One region of the Streptomyces sp. NPDC006261 genome, then DNA from elsewhere that is predicted to be linked to it. Evidence: riboswitches for the same ligand, from Rfam matches in the RefSeq annotation. Region 1 holds a riboswitch; the other holds the start of a gene.

Evidence for each region. A riboswitch is a leader RNA that binds a small molecule or an ion and turns the genes downstream of it on or off. The one in region 1 is predicted to bind glycine.
Region 2: another riboswitch for glycine. It lies ahead of gcvT (glycine cleavage system aminomethyltransferase GcvT); the one in region 1 lies ahead of gcvP (aminomethyl-transferring glycine dehydrogenase).

The regions. Positions count from the first base shown of each region.
Region 1 is NZ_JBEXSI010000064.1:28,744-36,432, forward strand. It holds gene ABZ154_RS29885 (substrate-binding and VWA domain-containing protein) at 1-4, shown strand, start outside; gene ABZ154_RS29890 (glutamate--cysteine ligase) at 92-1,597, opposite strand; gene ABZ154_RS29895 (hypothetical protein) at 2,082-2,675, shown strand; gene ABZ154_RS29900 (DUF5999 family protein) at 2,991-3,197, shown strand; gene gcvP (aminomethyl-transferring glycine dehydrogenase) at 3,290-6,175, opposite strand; glycine riboswitch at 6,369-6,466, opposite strand; gene ABZ154_RS29910 (PRC-barrel domain-containing protein) at 6,624-6,995, shown strand; gene ABZ154_RS29915 (DNA polymerase IV) at 6,917-7,689, opposite strand, start outside.
Region 2 is NZ_JBEXSI010000024.1:94,239-101,927, forward strand. It holds gene ABZ154_RS18005 (ABC transporter permease) at 1-961, opposite strand, end outside; gene ABZ154_RS18010 (ABC transporter substrate-binding protein) at 1,047-2,717, opposite strand; gene ABZ154_RS18015 (enhanced serine sensitivity protein SseB C-terminal domain-containing protein) at 2,951-3,700, opposite strand; gene ABZ154_RS18020 (enhanced serine sensitivity protein SseB) at 3,901-4,671, opposite strand; gene ABZ154_RS18025 (AAA family ATPase) at 4,714-5,478, opposite strand; glycine riboswitch at 5,643-5,740, shown strand; gene gcvT (glycine cleavage system aminomethyltransferase GcvT) at 5,917-7,032, shown strand; gene gcvH (glycine cleavage system protein GcvH) at 7,164-7,541, shown strand; gene glyA (serine hydroxymethyltransferase) at 7,561-7,689, shown strand, end outside.

The sequences.
Region 1 (7,689 bases):
GTGAGGGCGGCGTCCCGACCGGAACGCCGCCCCCGTCCTCGTGCGGAAGCGCGTGCCCCCGCACGGAAGCACGCCGCCGTACGAGCCTGCCTCAGGGTGCCGGGAACCCCACCGGCCAGGTGTGCACCGGTTCCCCGGCGTGCATCAGCTCGGCGTAGCGCCGGGTGGTCGCCGCCAGCGCCGCCTCCGGGCCGAGCCCGGCCTCCAGCGCCCGGTGGTACGTGGCGACCTGCCAGGAGGCCCCGTTGACCCGCCGCTTGCAGCGCTCCTCGATGACCCCGAGGTAGCGGTCGCGGTCGACGGGCTCGATGTGCCAGGCATCAAGACCGGCCGCGGCCAGCGGGAGCAGCTCCTCCCGAACGAGCTGTACGGCGGGGATCCTGGCCAGTCCACCGGCGCGGCCGGAGCGCGGCCAGAGCAGTTCGGCATCGATGCCGTGGCGGCAGGCCTCGGTGAAGTTCTCGGCCGCGGCCTCGAACGGCAGCTTGCTCCACACCGGCCGGGACTCCTCGGCGAGCGCCCGGACGAGTCCGTAGTAGAAGGCGGCGTTGGCGATCACGTCCGTGACGGTCGGCCCGGCCGGCAGGACCCGGTTCTCCACCCGCAGGTGCGGGACGCCGCCGGCCATCCCGTACACCGGGCGGTTCCAGCGGTAGACCGTCCCGTTGTGCAGGACCAGCTCGGCAAGCTCCGGCACCCCTCCCTCGTCGAGGACCCGCAGCGGCTCCTCGTCGTCGCAGATGGGGAGCAGCGGCGGGAAGTAGCGCAGGTTCTCCTCGAAGAGCTCATAGGCGGAGGTGATCCACCGCTCCCCGAACCAGGTCCTGGGCCGCACCCCCTGGTTCGCCAGCTCCGGCGGCCGTACGTCGGTGGCCTGCTGGAACAGCGGGGGACGGGACTCCCGCCAGAGCTCCTTGCCGAAGAGGAACGGGGCGTTGGCGCCCAGCGCGATCTGGACGGAGGCGATCGCCTGGGCGGCGTTCCACACGTCCGCGAAACGCGCGGGCGTCACCTGCAGATGCAACTGGACCGAGGTGCAGGCGGATTCGGGGGCGATCGAGGGCGAGGAACAGACCAGGTGATCGACGCCTTCGATATCCAGGGTGAAATCCTCCCCCCGGGCCGCCGCCATTTGGTCGTTGAGCAGGGTGTAGCGGTCCACGTCCGAAAGATTCGCCGAGACCACGTCGTGCTCGCCGAGCGTGGGCAGGATTCCGATCATGACGATCCCCGCGTCCACCTCACCGGCCTTGCGGTGGGCGTAGGCGAGACCGGTCCGCAACTCCTCCGAGAGCTGATCGAATACCCGGCCGCCGAGCCGGTGCGGAACGATATTTACTTCCAGATTGAACATCCCGAGTTCGGTCTGGAAATCCCGGCTCGCGATGCGCTGGAGCACTTCCTGATTCATCATCCGGGGCATGCCGTCGGAGCCCGCGAGATTCAGCTCTATCTCCAGCCCCATCAGGTTTCGGGGACGGTCGAACCTCCGCTCCGCCAGGAGTCTGCCCAGCCCCTCCAGGCACTGGTTCAGCTTGGTGCGGTATGCCTGCCGATCGGACAGGTCAACGGCTCCCGCCACGACCTTCTCCCCCATCGAGGGGTCCCTCCTCCAGTGGTCGGCCCGCCGACCGGGCCGCGCGCATCACGATCGATAATGCCCAGTGGGAGTGATCCGTAACGCCCCACAGGCGCCCGGAAACCCGGTAGGCTGGTTGACGGAGACCGGGGGCACATTCCCGGGGCACCCGGCGAGCGGCATTTTCACCAGGAGAGTGCGTGGTGGAAACACCGACGAGTTTCGGCCTACCGCTCCGCCGAATGAGGCGCAGACCGGAGCCGAAAACGGCCGATCAAATCACCAGGAAAACCGCATTTCCAAGTCCGGATGTCGCCTTGCGCGAAATATCCCCGGCAGCTAGCGGAAACACTGGGTGAACACGTGTCGTATAAACTTCGCCTGACGAGGCAGAGAGTTGACGCAACCGGCCCGTCATAGGCCTCCTCTGGCCCCGCACGCCGACAGCGCCGTCTGCACCCGCCCACGCATCACCGTGTCTCCAAGTGAGAGGCGACCCACTATGCCGCTGCATGTCCCCTCGGCTCCCGCGCCCGCCCTGCGCAGTGTTCTCGCGGCCCTCGGTTCTCCCACCGCGGTCCGCGAGGCTCGCACATCCGCTCTCCGGTCCGTCCAGGGACCGCTCAGCCCCGAACTGCCGCTTCCCGTGCACGTCCTGGACCGGATCGCTCCGACCAGGACCGCACCTAGAACCCGCCTCGCGGCCTGGCGCTTCCTGATCCGGAGCGAAGGCCGGGCGATCGCCGCCGCGGACACCCTGCTCACGCCGGACGGCTGGAGCTTCTCGCACTTCTTCGAGGGCCCCTATCTCGCCTCGACGGAGCTCGCGGTCCGCCAGGCGGAGGCCTCACCCACGGCGTACCAGGCGAGACTTCTCTCCATCCCCGAGCTGTACATGCTCACCCTCTGGCTGCACGACAACCCCGACGACGGCGCCGCTGACGCCTCCGGCGGGGTACTGGCCCCGACCGACGTCCTGGTACCCCTGGCGCCGGCGCCACCGGGCATCGCAGCGCACCGGCCGCACCGGGTCGCCGATCTGCTGCCCGTCATGACCCTGCGCGTGGCACCCGGCCCGCTGCTCAGCTCCGCCTGACCGGCGGCCGAGGACGACCGGCCCCCGTGGTGACCCGAACGCCTCGTGACGGAACGGGTCATGACGGGGGCTCCCCCTTACCCACTCGGACTAGCCCGTACCGGCCACCCCGAACCACCCGAAGGGACAGTGCAGTTGCGGTGAACCGTCCGCGCGGGTGATGCGTCATGAGAGGAGTACGGGAGCTGCAGCGAAATCCCTGCGGAATCACCCCCGTAGGGCAACACTGGGACCGGACCGACTGATACGGGGGCGGCCATGAACCTCTCATCCAGCCGCAGGACACTCGACTCGACGCAGCGAAAGAACCCATCCATGTGCCAGCACCAGCCACCCTGCCCCACCGCCGACTCCCCCGACAGGGAGGCGGCCCGCCTGACGGCACACCACCCGGAACAGGGCTGGAGCCTTCTGTGCAACGGTGTCCTGCTCTTCGAGGACACCGGCGAGCTACTGCCGGACGGGCAGATCATCGCACCGCACCGGCCGCCGGCGGCGGGCCGCGTGGTGAAAGCCGCCTGAGGGCGGACGGAACAGCGCTGTACGGAGAAGGGGCCGGCCCGGGGAGATCCCCGCACCGGCCCCGACGCATGTCAGGCGTATGCCCCTGAGCGTCAGTTGTCGTACTCCTCCAGCGGCGGGCAGGAGCAGACCAGGTTGCGGTCGCCGAAGGCACCGTCGATACGACGGACCGGCGGCCAGTACTTGTCCGCGGCGGACACCCCGGCCGGGAAGACGGCCTCCTCGCGGCTGTAGCCGTGGTCCCAGTCGCCGCCGAGCGCGGCCGCCGTGTGCGGGGCGTTGGCCAGCGGGTTGTCGTCCGCGCTCCACTCGCCGGAGGCGACCTTCTCGATCTCGGCGCGGATCGCGATCATGGTGTCGCAGAACCGGTCGAGCTCGGCCAGGTCCTCGCTCTCGGTCGGCTCGATCATCAGCGTGCCGGCCACCGGGAACGACATGGTCGGCGAGTGGAAGCCGTAGTCGATCAGGCGCTTGGCGACATCGTCGATGGAGACGCCGGTCGCCTTGGAGATCGGCCGCAGGTCCACGATGCACTCGTGCGCGACCAGTCCGGCCGGGCCGTTGTACAGGATCGGGAAGTGCGGCTCCAGGCGCTTGGCGATGTAGTTGGCGGCCAGCACGGCGACCTGTGTGGCCCGCTTGAGCCCCTCGCCGCCCATCAGGCGGACGTACGCCCACGAGATCGGCAGGATGCCCGCCGAGCCCCACGGGGCGGCCGAGATCGGGCCCACGCCGGTCTCCGGGCCCGCGGCGGGCTGGAGCGGATGGCTGGGGAGGTACGGGGCGAGGTGCGCGCGGACGCCGACCGGGCCGACGCCGGGGCCGCCGCCGCCGTGCGGGATGCAGAAGGTCTTGTGCAGGTTCAGGTGGGAGACGTCGCCACCGAACTTGCCGGGCTTGGCGAGCCCGACCAGTGCGTTGAGGTTGGCGCCGTCGACGTAGACCTGGCCGCCCGCGTCGTGCACCTCGCCGCAGATGTCGGCGACGTGCTCCTCGAAGACCCCGTGCGTGGAGGGGTAGGTGATCATGAGCACCGCCAGCTCGTCGCGGTACTGCTCGATCTTGGCCCGCAGGTCCGCGATGTCGACCTCGCCGTCGTCGGCGGTCTTCACCACGACGACCTTCATGCCCGCCATGACCGCGCTCGCGGCGTTGGTGCCGTGCGCGGACGAGGGGATCAGGCAGACGGTGCGCTGGTCGTCGCCGTTCGCCCGGTGGTACGCCCGGACCGCCAGCAGGCCGGCGAACTCGCCCTGGGAGCCGGCGTTCGGCTGGATGGAGACGGCGTCGTAACCGGTGACCTCGGCGAGGCGCTCCTCCAGCTCACGGATGAGCGTGAGGAAGCCCTGCGCCTGCTCGGCCGGGGCGAACGGGTGCAGCGCGCCGAACTCGGGCCAGGTGATGGACTCCATCTCGGCGGTCGCGTTCAGCTTCATGGTGCAGGAGCCGAGCGGGATCATGCCGCGGTCCAGCGCGTAGTCCCGGTCGGCGAGCTTGCGCAGGTAGCGCAGCATCGCCGTCTCGGAGCGGTGCTGGTGGAAGACGGGGTGGGTCAGGATGTCGTCGGAGCGCAGCAGCGCATCCGGCAGCGCGTCGGCGGCCGAGCCGTCCAGCGCCTCGATGTCGGCGTCGGCGCCGAAGGCGGCCCAGACGGCGGAGAGCTGGGCCCGGGTGGTGGTCTCGTCGCAGGCGATGGAGACGTGGTCGGCGTCGACACGGCGGAGATTGACCCCGCGCTCGCGGGCATCCGCGACGATCTCCGCAGCCTTGCCGGGCGCCTTGACGGTCAGGGTGTCGAAGAAGGCTCCGTGCACGACGTCGGCTCCGGAGGCACGCAGACCCTCGGCGAGGATCGTGGCGTAGCGGTGGGTGCGCCGGGCGATCGTGCGCAGTCCGTCGGGGCCGTGGTAGACGGCGTACATCCCGGCCATGACGGCGAGCAGCACCTGAGCCGTACAGATGTTGCTGGTGGCCTTCTCGCGGCGGATGTGCTGCTCGCGGGTCTGCAGGGCGAGGCGGTAGGCCCTGTTGCCGTCCGCGTCGACGGAGACGCCGACGAGGCGGCCGGGCAGGGAGCGGGCGAACTTCTCGCGGACCGCCATGAAGCCGGCGTGCGGACCGCCGAAGCCCATCGGAACGCCGAAGCGCTGGGTGGTGCCGACCGCGATGTCCGCGCCGAGCGCGCCGGGCGAGGTGAGCAGCGTGAGGGCCAGCAGGTCGGCGGCGACGGTGACGATCGCGCCCAGGTCGTGGGCCTGCTCGATGACGGGCTCGATGGCCCGCACGGCACCGGAGGCGCCCGGGTACTGGAGCAGGACGCCGAAGACGCCGCGCTCGGCGATCTCGGCGGGGATGCCGTCACCGAGGTCCGCGACGACGACCTCGACGCCGGTCGGCTCGGCGCGGGTCTGGATCACCGCGATGGTCTGGGGCAGGGTGTCGGCGTCGATCAGGAAGACGCCGTTCTTCACCTTGCCGACGCGCCGGGCGAGCGCCATGGCCTCGGCGGCCGCGGTGCCCTCGTCGAGCAGAGAGGCGCCGGAGGTGGGCAGCCCGGTCAGCTCGGCGACCATCGTCTGGAAGTTGAGCAGCGCCTCCAGGCGGCCCTGGGAGATCTCCGGCTGGTACGGCGTGTAGGCCGTGAACCACGCGGGGTTCTCCATGACGTTGCGCAGGATGACGGGTGGCGTGAAGGTGCCGTAGTAACCGAGGCCGATCATCGGGGCGAGCACCTTGTTGCGGTCGGCCAGCGACCGCAGCTCGGCGAGCACCTCGGCCTCGGTGCGCGCCGAGGGAAGGTTCAGGGCCTCCGCACTCTTGATCACGTCGGGCACCGCGGCGGCGGTCAGCTCGTCGAGGGAGCCGTAGCCGACCTGGGCGAGCATCTTCGCCTGGGCTCCGGCGTCGGGCCCTATGTGGCGCTGCTCGAACGGAATGCCCTGCTCCAGCTGGGAGAGCGGAGTGCGACGGGGGGTCATGGTGGAGGCCTCCTGGTCTGTCACGACCTGCGAGGGGCACCACGGCGCGGGTGCCCGAACGGCCTCCCCCTCTGTCATCTCAACCTGAGAGCTTCACCGGCCCGCCCGGGGGCGTGCCGACTTTCACCGTCGGTGAGGGTCCGGTCCGTCCCGGCATGTGCCCGCACGAACCCGCCCTGCTTTCCAGAGTGACCTCGTCCGCGCGGTACGGGGGCCTGAGAGATTCCGGGGAGGATTTGCTCCTTCGGCGCCTCCGGATTCCGCACCGGAGGACTCTCCCGCACGGGGTCAGCAGCCACCTGCCAGCCTACCAGCGGCCATCCCCGTGGAGTTCTCGAGTGGCCGACGCCACGGATCTGCACTTGTCTGGTGCTGGTGGAGCGACAGGGGATCACCCTGAAGTGACAGGGGACCACCCTTGAGGCAGTGGCGACCAGTGGGAGGCACCGTGCAGACCGACATCGATCCGCGCCGCCTGATCGGCCGCAAGGCCTTCGACCGCAAGGGCACCAGGATCGGAACGGTGGATGAGGTCTATCTCGACGACGCGACCGGCGTGCCCGAGTGGGCGGCCGTCCGCACCGGCCTGTTCAGCCGGGACGCCTTCGTCCCGCTGGAACCCAGCGAATTCGTCGAGGACGAGCTGCGGGTCCCGTTCGACCGCGCGCTGATCAAGGGCGCCCCGGACTTCGGCGTCGGCCGGCACCTCTCCCCGGAGCAGGAGCTTCAGCTCTACCGCCATTACGGCCTGGACTCCCCGCCGGCGGCGGAGACCGGCCCCGACCGTGACTTCGGCAGACTGGCCGGCCAGGAGGAGTAGTCGACCGGGTCGCGGACCAGCGGCATGGGATCGGCCGGGCTCAGCTCCGGATCGTCGATCCGGAACGTGACGACCCGGCCGACCGGCCCCCCGGGCTCCTCGAACCGGACCGTCACCCGGCCCACCCCGCTCCCCTGCACCCAGCCGTGTCCGAGCACCGCGTGGCGTACGTCGTGTCCGGCGGGCCAACGCCGGGCGGCGAGCTGCTCGGCGCCCTCCCGCGCGGGCTCCTCGTCCGCCGGCCCCCCGCCCTCTTCGGCGACCGGCTTCTCGGGTGCCTCGGACCGCGCCGCCAGCTCCCGGGCGTCCGCGGCCTGCGCGAACAGATCCTCCTGCGTGAAGTCCGCGAGCCCCGTGACACCCACGCCCAGGAGCCGTACGCCCCCGGTGGTGTCCACCGCCTCCAGCAGCCTCGCGGCCGCCTCACGGACCACCGTGGGGTCGTCCGTGGGGCCTCTGAGGGTCTCGGAGCGGGTCAGGGTGGAGAAGTCGTAGCGGCGCACCTTCAGCACCACCGTGCGCCCCGACCGGTCGGCGGACCGCAGCCGCTCCACGCACCGCACGGCCAGCCGCTCCACCTCGGCGCGCACCCGCACCCGGTCGTGCAGGTCCACATCGAAGGTGTCCTCGACCGATACGGACTTGGCGTCCCGCTCGGCGACCACCGGCCGGTCGTCGAGCCCGAGCGCCATCC
Region 2 (7,689 bases), on a different contig from region 1:
CGACCAGGAGGTTGATGAGCACGTACACCATCGCGATGAAGAGAATGAACCCGACGAGGACCGGGTAGTCACGACCGTCGATCGCGGTACGGATGAAGGAGCCGATGCCGCCGAAGTCGAAGACGGACTCGGTGAGCACCGCACCGGAGAGCAGACTGCCGGTCAGCAGGCCGACGGCGGTGATCACCGGCAGCAGCGCGTTGCGCAGCACGTGGCGTCCGCGGACGACGCGCTTGTCCAGGCCCTTGGACTCGGCGGTGCGGATGTAGTCCTCGCCGAGCACCTCCAGGACGCTGGCCCGGGTCATCCGGACGATGACGGCGAGCGGGATCGAGGCCAGCGCGACGGCGGGCAGGACCAAGTGCATGATCGCGTCCCAGCTCGCGTCCAGCTCCCCGGTCAGCAACCCGTCCAGGACCGAGAATCCGGTGATGTCGGTGGCGTTCAGCCCGGTGGTGAGCCTGCCCTGGCTCGGGAACCAGCCCAGCTGGACGGAGAAGATCCCGCGCAGCAGCATGGCCAGGAAGAAGACCGGGATGCAGATGCCGAGCAGCGATCCGGAGACGGACGCGACGTCCAGCCAGCCACCGCGGTGCTTGGCCGCGAGGTAGCCCATCGGGATGCCCACGACCACGGCGATCAGGATGGCGGCGACGCTGAGTTCCACGGTCGCCGGGAAGCGCAGGGCGAATTCGTCCCACACCGGCTGCCCGGTCTGGGTGGAGGTTCCGAGGTCGAGCTCGAAGATGCGCTTCAGGAAGCGCCAGTACTGGACGTGCACCGGCTCGTCGAGCCCGAGTGCACGGTTGATTCTCGCCACTTCGGCTTCGGTGGCCCGCTCGCCCAGGATCGCTGAGGCGGGTCCGCCGGGCAGTCGGTTCAGCCAGAGGAACAGCAGGACCGACAGGCCGAGCAGGGTGGGAATGAGCTGGAGAAGTCTTCTTACGACGAGTCGCAGCACCCCGCATGCCCCTTTCTCACGTGCGTCGATGCGGGTCCGCCCGGCCACCTGGTTGCTGTGGCCGGGCGGACCCGCTGGTGTGCGATTACTTGAAGGAGACCTCGGCGAAGTTCTCCTGCGTCAGCGGGGAGACCTTCGGCGGGTTGACGTTCTTGGCGAACGCGATCGCCGGCGGGGACGACGAGATCGGCACGCCCGGGACGTACTCCATGATCGCCTCGTTGGCCTTCTTGTAGGCCTCGGTGCGACCGGCGGTGTCGGTGACCTTGGAGGCCGCGTTCACGGCGTCGAAGACCTTCCGGTCCTTGAAACCCCACTGCTTGTCGGGCCCGGCGAACCAGGTGCCGATGAAGTTGTAGCCGTCGTTGAAGTCACCGGTCCAGCCGAGCAGGTGCAGGGCGCAGGAGCCCGCCTCGGTGGCGTCCAGGTAGTCCGGGGCCCACTTCATGGCCTTCGGCTTGACGGTGATGCCGGCCTTCTCCAGGTCGGCCTTCATCAGCTCGAACATGTCCTGCGGAGCAGGCATGTACGGGCGGGTGACCTCGGTCGGGTAGCAGAACTCGACGCTCAGCTTCTCCTCCCCGGCCTGCTTGAGGAGGTCCTTCGCCTTGGTGGTGTCGAACGGGTACGTCTTCACCTTGTCCGAGTAGCCGGCGACCGTGTCGGGCATGAACTGGGTCGCGACCTTGCCGCCCTCGGGCAGCTGGGTGTTGACGAGGTTCTCGCGGTCGATGGCGTGCGTGATCGCCTGACGGACCTCGGCCTTCTTGAGCGCGGGGTTGGCCGACTGGCTCATGCCCACGTAGAAGATGTTGAAGACGTCACGGGTCGGGACCTCGTAGCCCTGCTTCTCCAGCGTCGTCACATCGGCGGGGGCGACCAGGTCGTAACCGTCGATGTCACCCGCCTGGAGCGCCTGGCGGCGGGTCTCCTCGGTGGAGATGGTGCGGAAGACCAGGTTCTTCACCTTGGCCTTGTCGCCCCAGTAACCGTCGAAGCGCTCCAGGGAGACTTCCTTGTTCCCCTTGTTCCACTTCACGATCTTGTACGGGCCGGTGCCGGCGACCGTGCCGGCCTCCTGGCTGTACTTGGGGTACGTGATCGCGTCGCCCTTGGCGGTCGCGTTCTGCTTCGCGTACTCCTTGAGCGCCTTCGGCGAGTGGATCGCGAGCGCCTGGAGGGAGAATCCGCCCGGCAGGTTCGCCGAGGGCTCGTTCACCTCGATGACGGCCGTGTTCTCGTCCTTGGCGGTGCAGGACTTGTAGTTCGCCTTGGGCGTCTCGGCGTCCTCGTTCTTCGCGAACCCGCCCATGATGGTCTGCCAGTAGTAGGAGACCGCGCTGGACTGGTACGTGCCCTTCCAGTTGAACCAGTAGTCGTAGTTCGCGCAGACCGCGGCGGCGTTGAACGCCTCGCCGTCGTGGAACTTCACGCCCTGGCGCAGGTCGAACGTCCAGACCTTGCCGGCCGCGTCGCCCTCCCACTTCTCGGCGAGGCCGCCGACCAGCTTGCTGCCGCCGGGCTCGTGCTCCAGCAGCGCCTCGAAGGCCTGACGGGTGACGCGGAACGTCTCGCCGTCGCTCGCGAGGGCCGGGTCGAGGGAGCCGGGGTCACCGGATCCGGCGAAGACGAAGGTGTCCTTGTCGCCCCCCTTGGAGCCGCCCTCGTCCCGCTCGCTGGAACAGCCCGTGGCGATCAGACCGACAGCGACCGCTGTCGTGATCGCCCGGACGGCCCGGGACTTGAATATGCGCATGGGTCCACCCCTGGTTCGCCATGTGGTGAGGTTTGATGGCCGCACACTACAGACGGGGCGCACCGCAAGAGAACAGTCCGGATAGCGGTGAGACCTAGTCGAGACCCGGACAGTCAACAAACCGTCCAGTTCCGGGACATCCCTCCCGGCCCGGTTAACAAGCCGGACATCTGGGAGTGTTCGGCGAGGACGGTCCCCTCCCGCGGATCGGCGGCACCGAAACGACCCGCGGCTCAGCGGTGCTGCTGGGGCGGATATCCGTAACCGGGGGCGGCGGCCGGCGGCGGGCCTGCGGGGGCGTGCGCCTCGCGGTCGTAGAACGGGCGGGCGTTGGCGCGCAGCCACATCGCGACCGGGTCGTACTCGTCGGACATGGCGACGGTGGAGACGGGCAGCCCGTCGGGGACCGCGCCGATCGACTGCCGCATCATCGCGCGCACCGCGTCGACGGAGGCCCGCCCGGTGTCGTACAGGTCGAGCCCGATCGCGAGGTAGGGGACGCCGACCGCGGGGTGCACCCAGGCGCGGCGCAGCGAGCGGACGGCCGGGGTGCGGTGGGCGTTCTGGGTGAGCTGGGCGTAGAACTGCGGCAGCTCCACCGCCGGTTCGGTCAGCCGGAGCGGGCCCGCGGGCAGCCGGTCCAGGCCGGTGGAGATCCGGCGCAGGTCCAGCCAGGGGATGCCGACGCCGCCGCCGGGGGCGTGCGGGTTGAGCCAGATGCCCCAGCGGTCGGGGAAGAGGGCGCGGGCGATCTCCCGGCCGGAGACCAGCTCGTGGGCGCGGCTCCAGCCGCTGGCGGAGAGCTCCTGGGCGGAGGTGACGCACGGGGCGTATCCGACGCCGCCGACCTCCATGGACCCGTACTGCGCGTCCGGTGAGCCGGCCGTGCCGTGCCAGAGCAGCATCCAGACCCGGCCGTCGGCGAGGGCCGCGAGCAGCGCCTCGTAGGCGTCGAAACGCCCGGGGCTGACCTGGCGCAGCATGTGCTCGACCTGACCGGCCGCCGCAGTGCCTGACGCACTCACCCTGGGTCCCGCCCCTCATTGTTCCGTCGACGCTCCCGGGCACACGGGAGCGGCCTCGCCATCAAACCAGCTTATGCGCCACTTCTGACACCGACTTGACGCCATGGTCGGCCGGCGCCCGCGATCCCCCGGGGGGCAGTGGCCCTCGCGCCGCACGTTCAGTGGCCCTCGCGCCGGTAGAACGGGCGTACTTTCTCCCGCATCCAGTCGCCCACCAGGTCCTGGGCCACGTCCAGCAGGACCAGGTTCACCGGCCAGGGCACCTCGACCCGGCCGAGCGCCCGTCCCAGGGCGTCCATCGGGGCACTCTGGCCCGCGCCGTCCCAGGTGGCGAACTCGACGCCCACGAAGAGGACGGGGTCCCCGCCCTCGATGCTGGCGAGCGCCCGGCGGGCGGTGGACACCACGCCGCTGGCCTCGAACTCGGCGGAGACGGTGGTGAGGAAGTCGACGGGGTCGTGCTGCCAGTCCGGCTCGTACAGCTTGACCCGGCCGCCGCTGGCCGGCCCGTCCAGAGCGGTGCGCCCGGCCCGGCAGAGCTCGGCGACGGCGGGCGGCGGCAGCGGGATGCCGACCGCGCCGCCCGGGTTCACCGCGATGCCGACCTGCGGGGGCAGACCCCGGGCGAAGTCGCGGGCGGGCGCCACGGCGAAGGACATGTGGCTGCCGACGCAGGTCAGGAACTGGCCCTCGGAGCTGAAGACGGGGACGTACGCGGCGCCGTCGATGTCGATCATCGGCAGGTCGAGGTCGGCGCTGGTGGGCGAGCCGCCGGCCGGCAGCGGGACCCAGACCGAGCTGCGGCCGAGCACCTCGACCAGGCGACCGCCCGCGTCGGCGACGCCGAGGGAGGCGGTCAGCACCTCTTCGAGCTCGTTGGCGGGCCACCCGTGCTGGGGGTGTGCCTGGACCGGTGCCGGAATGTCCACTGCCTCTGTGCCTCTCTCAGCTGTCGTCACTCGGCCAGAACCTTAACCGGCACACGCGGCCGGGGCCTCGCCGTCCGTGAAGGAGATCCGGTTCAGCGCGCTCGCCGCCTCCCGGTCCAGCAGCACCGCCGAGGCGCAGCCGGCCGGCAGCGAGCCCCGTTCGGTGTCACGGATCAGCCGGGCCACCGCGTGCCGGTGCCGGGCGAAGGCGTAGCCCGAGACTCCCCTGCCGCGTTCGCGCTGCCCTTGGCGGGCGGTCGCGGGGTCCACGTCGAGGAGGAGCAGGTGCAGGGTGCGGCCCCGGCGGGCGGCGTGCAGGGCGAGCCAGCGGCGCACCCAGGTCTGCGTGCCGCAGTCGTGGACGACCACGGATGCGCCGGAGCGCAGGACGGCCCAGAGCCCGAGGTAGTGGGCGACGCGGACCAGGGGGCGGTAGAGGGCGTACGGAAGTAACCGGGGCAGGGCGGCGGCCCACCGGTCGCGGGTGTTCTGGGAGTCGATGGCGGGGCCGCTCACGGCCCGCCGGATCAGGGTGGACTTGCCTCCGCCGGGGAGCCCGGAGACGACCACGATGTCGCCGGGGGTGAAGTCGAGGCTGTACGGGCCGTGGGCGGTGCGCCCGCGCAGGTCGCGTACCACCGGCGCAAGCTCGCTGATCAGCTCCTGTACGGGTGCGCCGGGCACCGCGGACAGCTCCCGTACGGGCGCTCCGGCCTGTTCGGGCAGCTCCCGGGCGGGTGCGCCGGGCTGTGCGGGCATCGCGCCGTGCGCGACCCCCGCGGTCGGTACCGACCGCTGCAACGCCATCGCCCATCCCCCTGCTGTCGGGCCGCCCACGTCTGCCCCTGAAGTGTAAAGAAACGGCAAGGCTCCACAACCGTCCTCGCTGTTCGCACAAGCGTTGCCGACCGGCCGCCCCACTCTGCCGCACGGCGTGCGATGATGACCCCGCCAACTGCATACCGGCCGTTCGAATCCGCGCGGGAGAGTTCCGGCCACACTGTGAGCCGGGCGCCGAAGGAGCAAGATCCTCCCTTGAATCTCTCAGGCCCCGTACCGCGTGGATGAGGCAGATCTGAAAAGCGAGCCGCCCCGCGGCTCCACCCAAGGTGCAAGCCGAGCCCTGTGAACAGGGGCGCGCCCTTCCAGGGCATACCCCGTCAGGGGCTATCGGCGAACCTCTCAGGTTCCGATGACAGATGGGGAGGATTCGTCCTGACGTCGTCATGCCCTGGAGCCGTATCCATGAGCACAGCCCCCCGTCTCACCGCCCTCGACGCGCTGCACCGCTCGCTCGGCGCCACCATGACCGACTTCGCGGGCTGGGACATGCCCCTGCGGTACGCCAGTGAGCGCGACGAGCACCACGCCGTACGCACCCGCGCCGGGCTCTTCGACCTGTCGCACATGGGCGAGATCACCGTCACCGGCCCCCAGGCCGCGGCCTTCCTGAGCTACGCGCTGGTGGGCAACATCGCCACCGTCGGCAACGGCCGGGCCCGCTACACGATGATCGTCCAGGAGGACGGCGGGATCGTGGACGACCTGATCGTCTACCGCCTCGGCGAGACGGAGTACATGGTCGTCGCCAACGCGGGCAACGCCCAGATCGTGCTGGACGCGCTGACCGCCCGCGTGGCGGGCTTCGACGCCGAGGTGCGCGACGACCGGGACGCGTACGCGCTGCTCGCGGTCCAGGGCCCCGAGTCCCCCGCCATCATGAAGGCCGTCACCGACGCCGACCTGGACGGGCTGAAGTACTACGCGGGCCTGCCGGGTACGGTCGCCGGGGTCCCGGCGCTCATCGCCCGTACCGGCTACACCGGCGAGGACGGCTTCGAGCTCTTCGTCGCGCCCGAGCACGCCGAGCAGCTGTGGCGGGCCCTGACGGACGCCGGCCGGACGCACGGCCTGATCCCCTGCGGCCTCTCCTGCCGGGACACGCTGCGCCTGGAGGCGGGCATGCCGCTGTACGGGCACGAGCTGACGACGGCGCTGACGCCGTTCGACGCGGGTCTGGGCCGGGTCGTGAAGTTCGAGAAGGAGGGCGACTTCGTGGGCCGCGAGGTGCTCCAGGCCGCCGCCGAGAGCGCCGAGAGCGCCCCGCCGCGCAAGCTGGTCGGCCTGATCGCCGAGGGCCGCCGCGTCCCGCGCGCCGGGTTCTCGGTCGTCGCCGACGGCAAGGTGATCGGCGAGGTCACCTCCGGCGCCCCCTCCCCCACCCTGGGCAAGCCGATCGCCATGGCGTACGTGGACGCGGCCTTCGCCGCGCCGGGTACCGAGGGCGTGGGCGTGGACATCCGGGGCACGCACGAGCCGTACGAGGTCGTCGCGCTGCCGTTCTACAAGCGCCAGAAGTGATATCCCGGAGGGACCGGCGCGTTCCGGGCGTTCCGCACCGGCACGCAGGCGTCACGGAAGTGACGTACCTCCGTCTCACACCGTAAGACCACGTTCATCAGCACTCCCCCGCGTACAGGAGAATTCAGGTCATGAGCAACCCCCAGCAGCTGCGGTACAGCAAGGAGCACGAGTGGCTGTCGGCCGTCGAGGACGGCGTGGCCACGATCGGCATCACGGAGTACGCGGCCAACGCGCTCGGTGACGTCGTCTACGCCCAGCTTCCGGAGGTCGGTGACACGGTGACCGCGGGCGAGACCTGCGGTGAGCTGGAGTCGACCAAGTCCGTCAGCGATCTGTATTCGCCGGTGACCGGTGAGGTGACGGCGGCCAACCAGGACGTCGTGGACGACCCCTCGCTGGTGAACTCCGCTCCCTTCGAGGGCGGCTGGCTGTTCAAGGTGCGCGTCACGGAGGAGCCGGCCGACCTGCTCTCCGCCGACGAGTACACCGCGTTCTCCGGCAACTGAGACCTTAAGGGACCCCCTGATGTCGCTTCTGAACTCCTCCCTCCACGAGCTGGACCCGGACGTCGCCGCCGCCGTCGATGCCGAGCTCCACCGTCAGCAGTCCACCCTCGAGATGATCGCCTCGGAGAACTTCGCTCCGGTCGCGGTC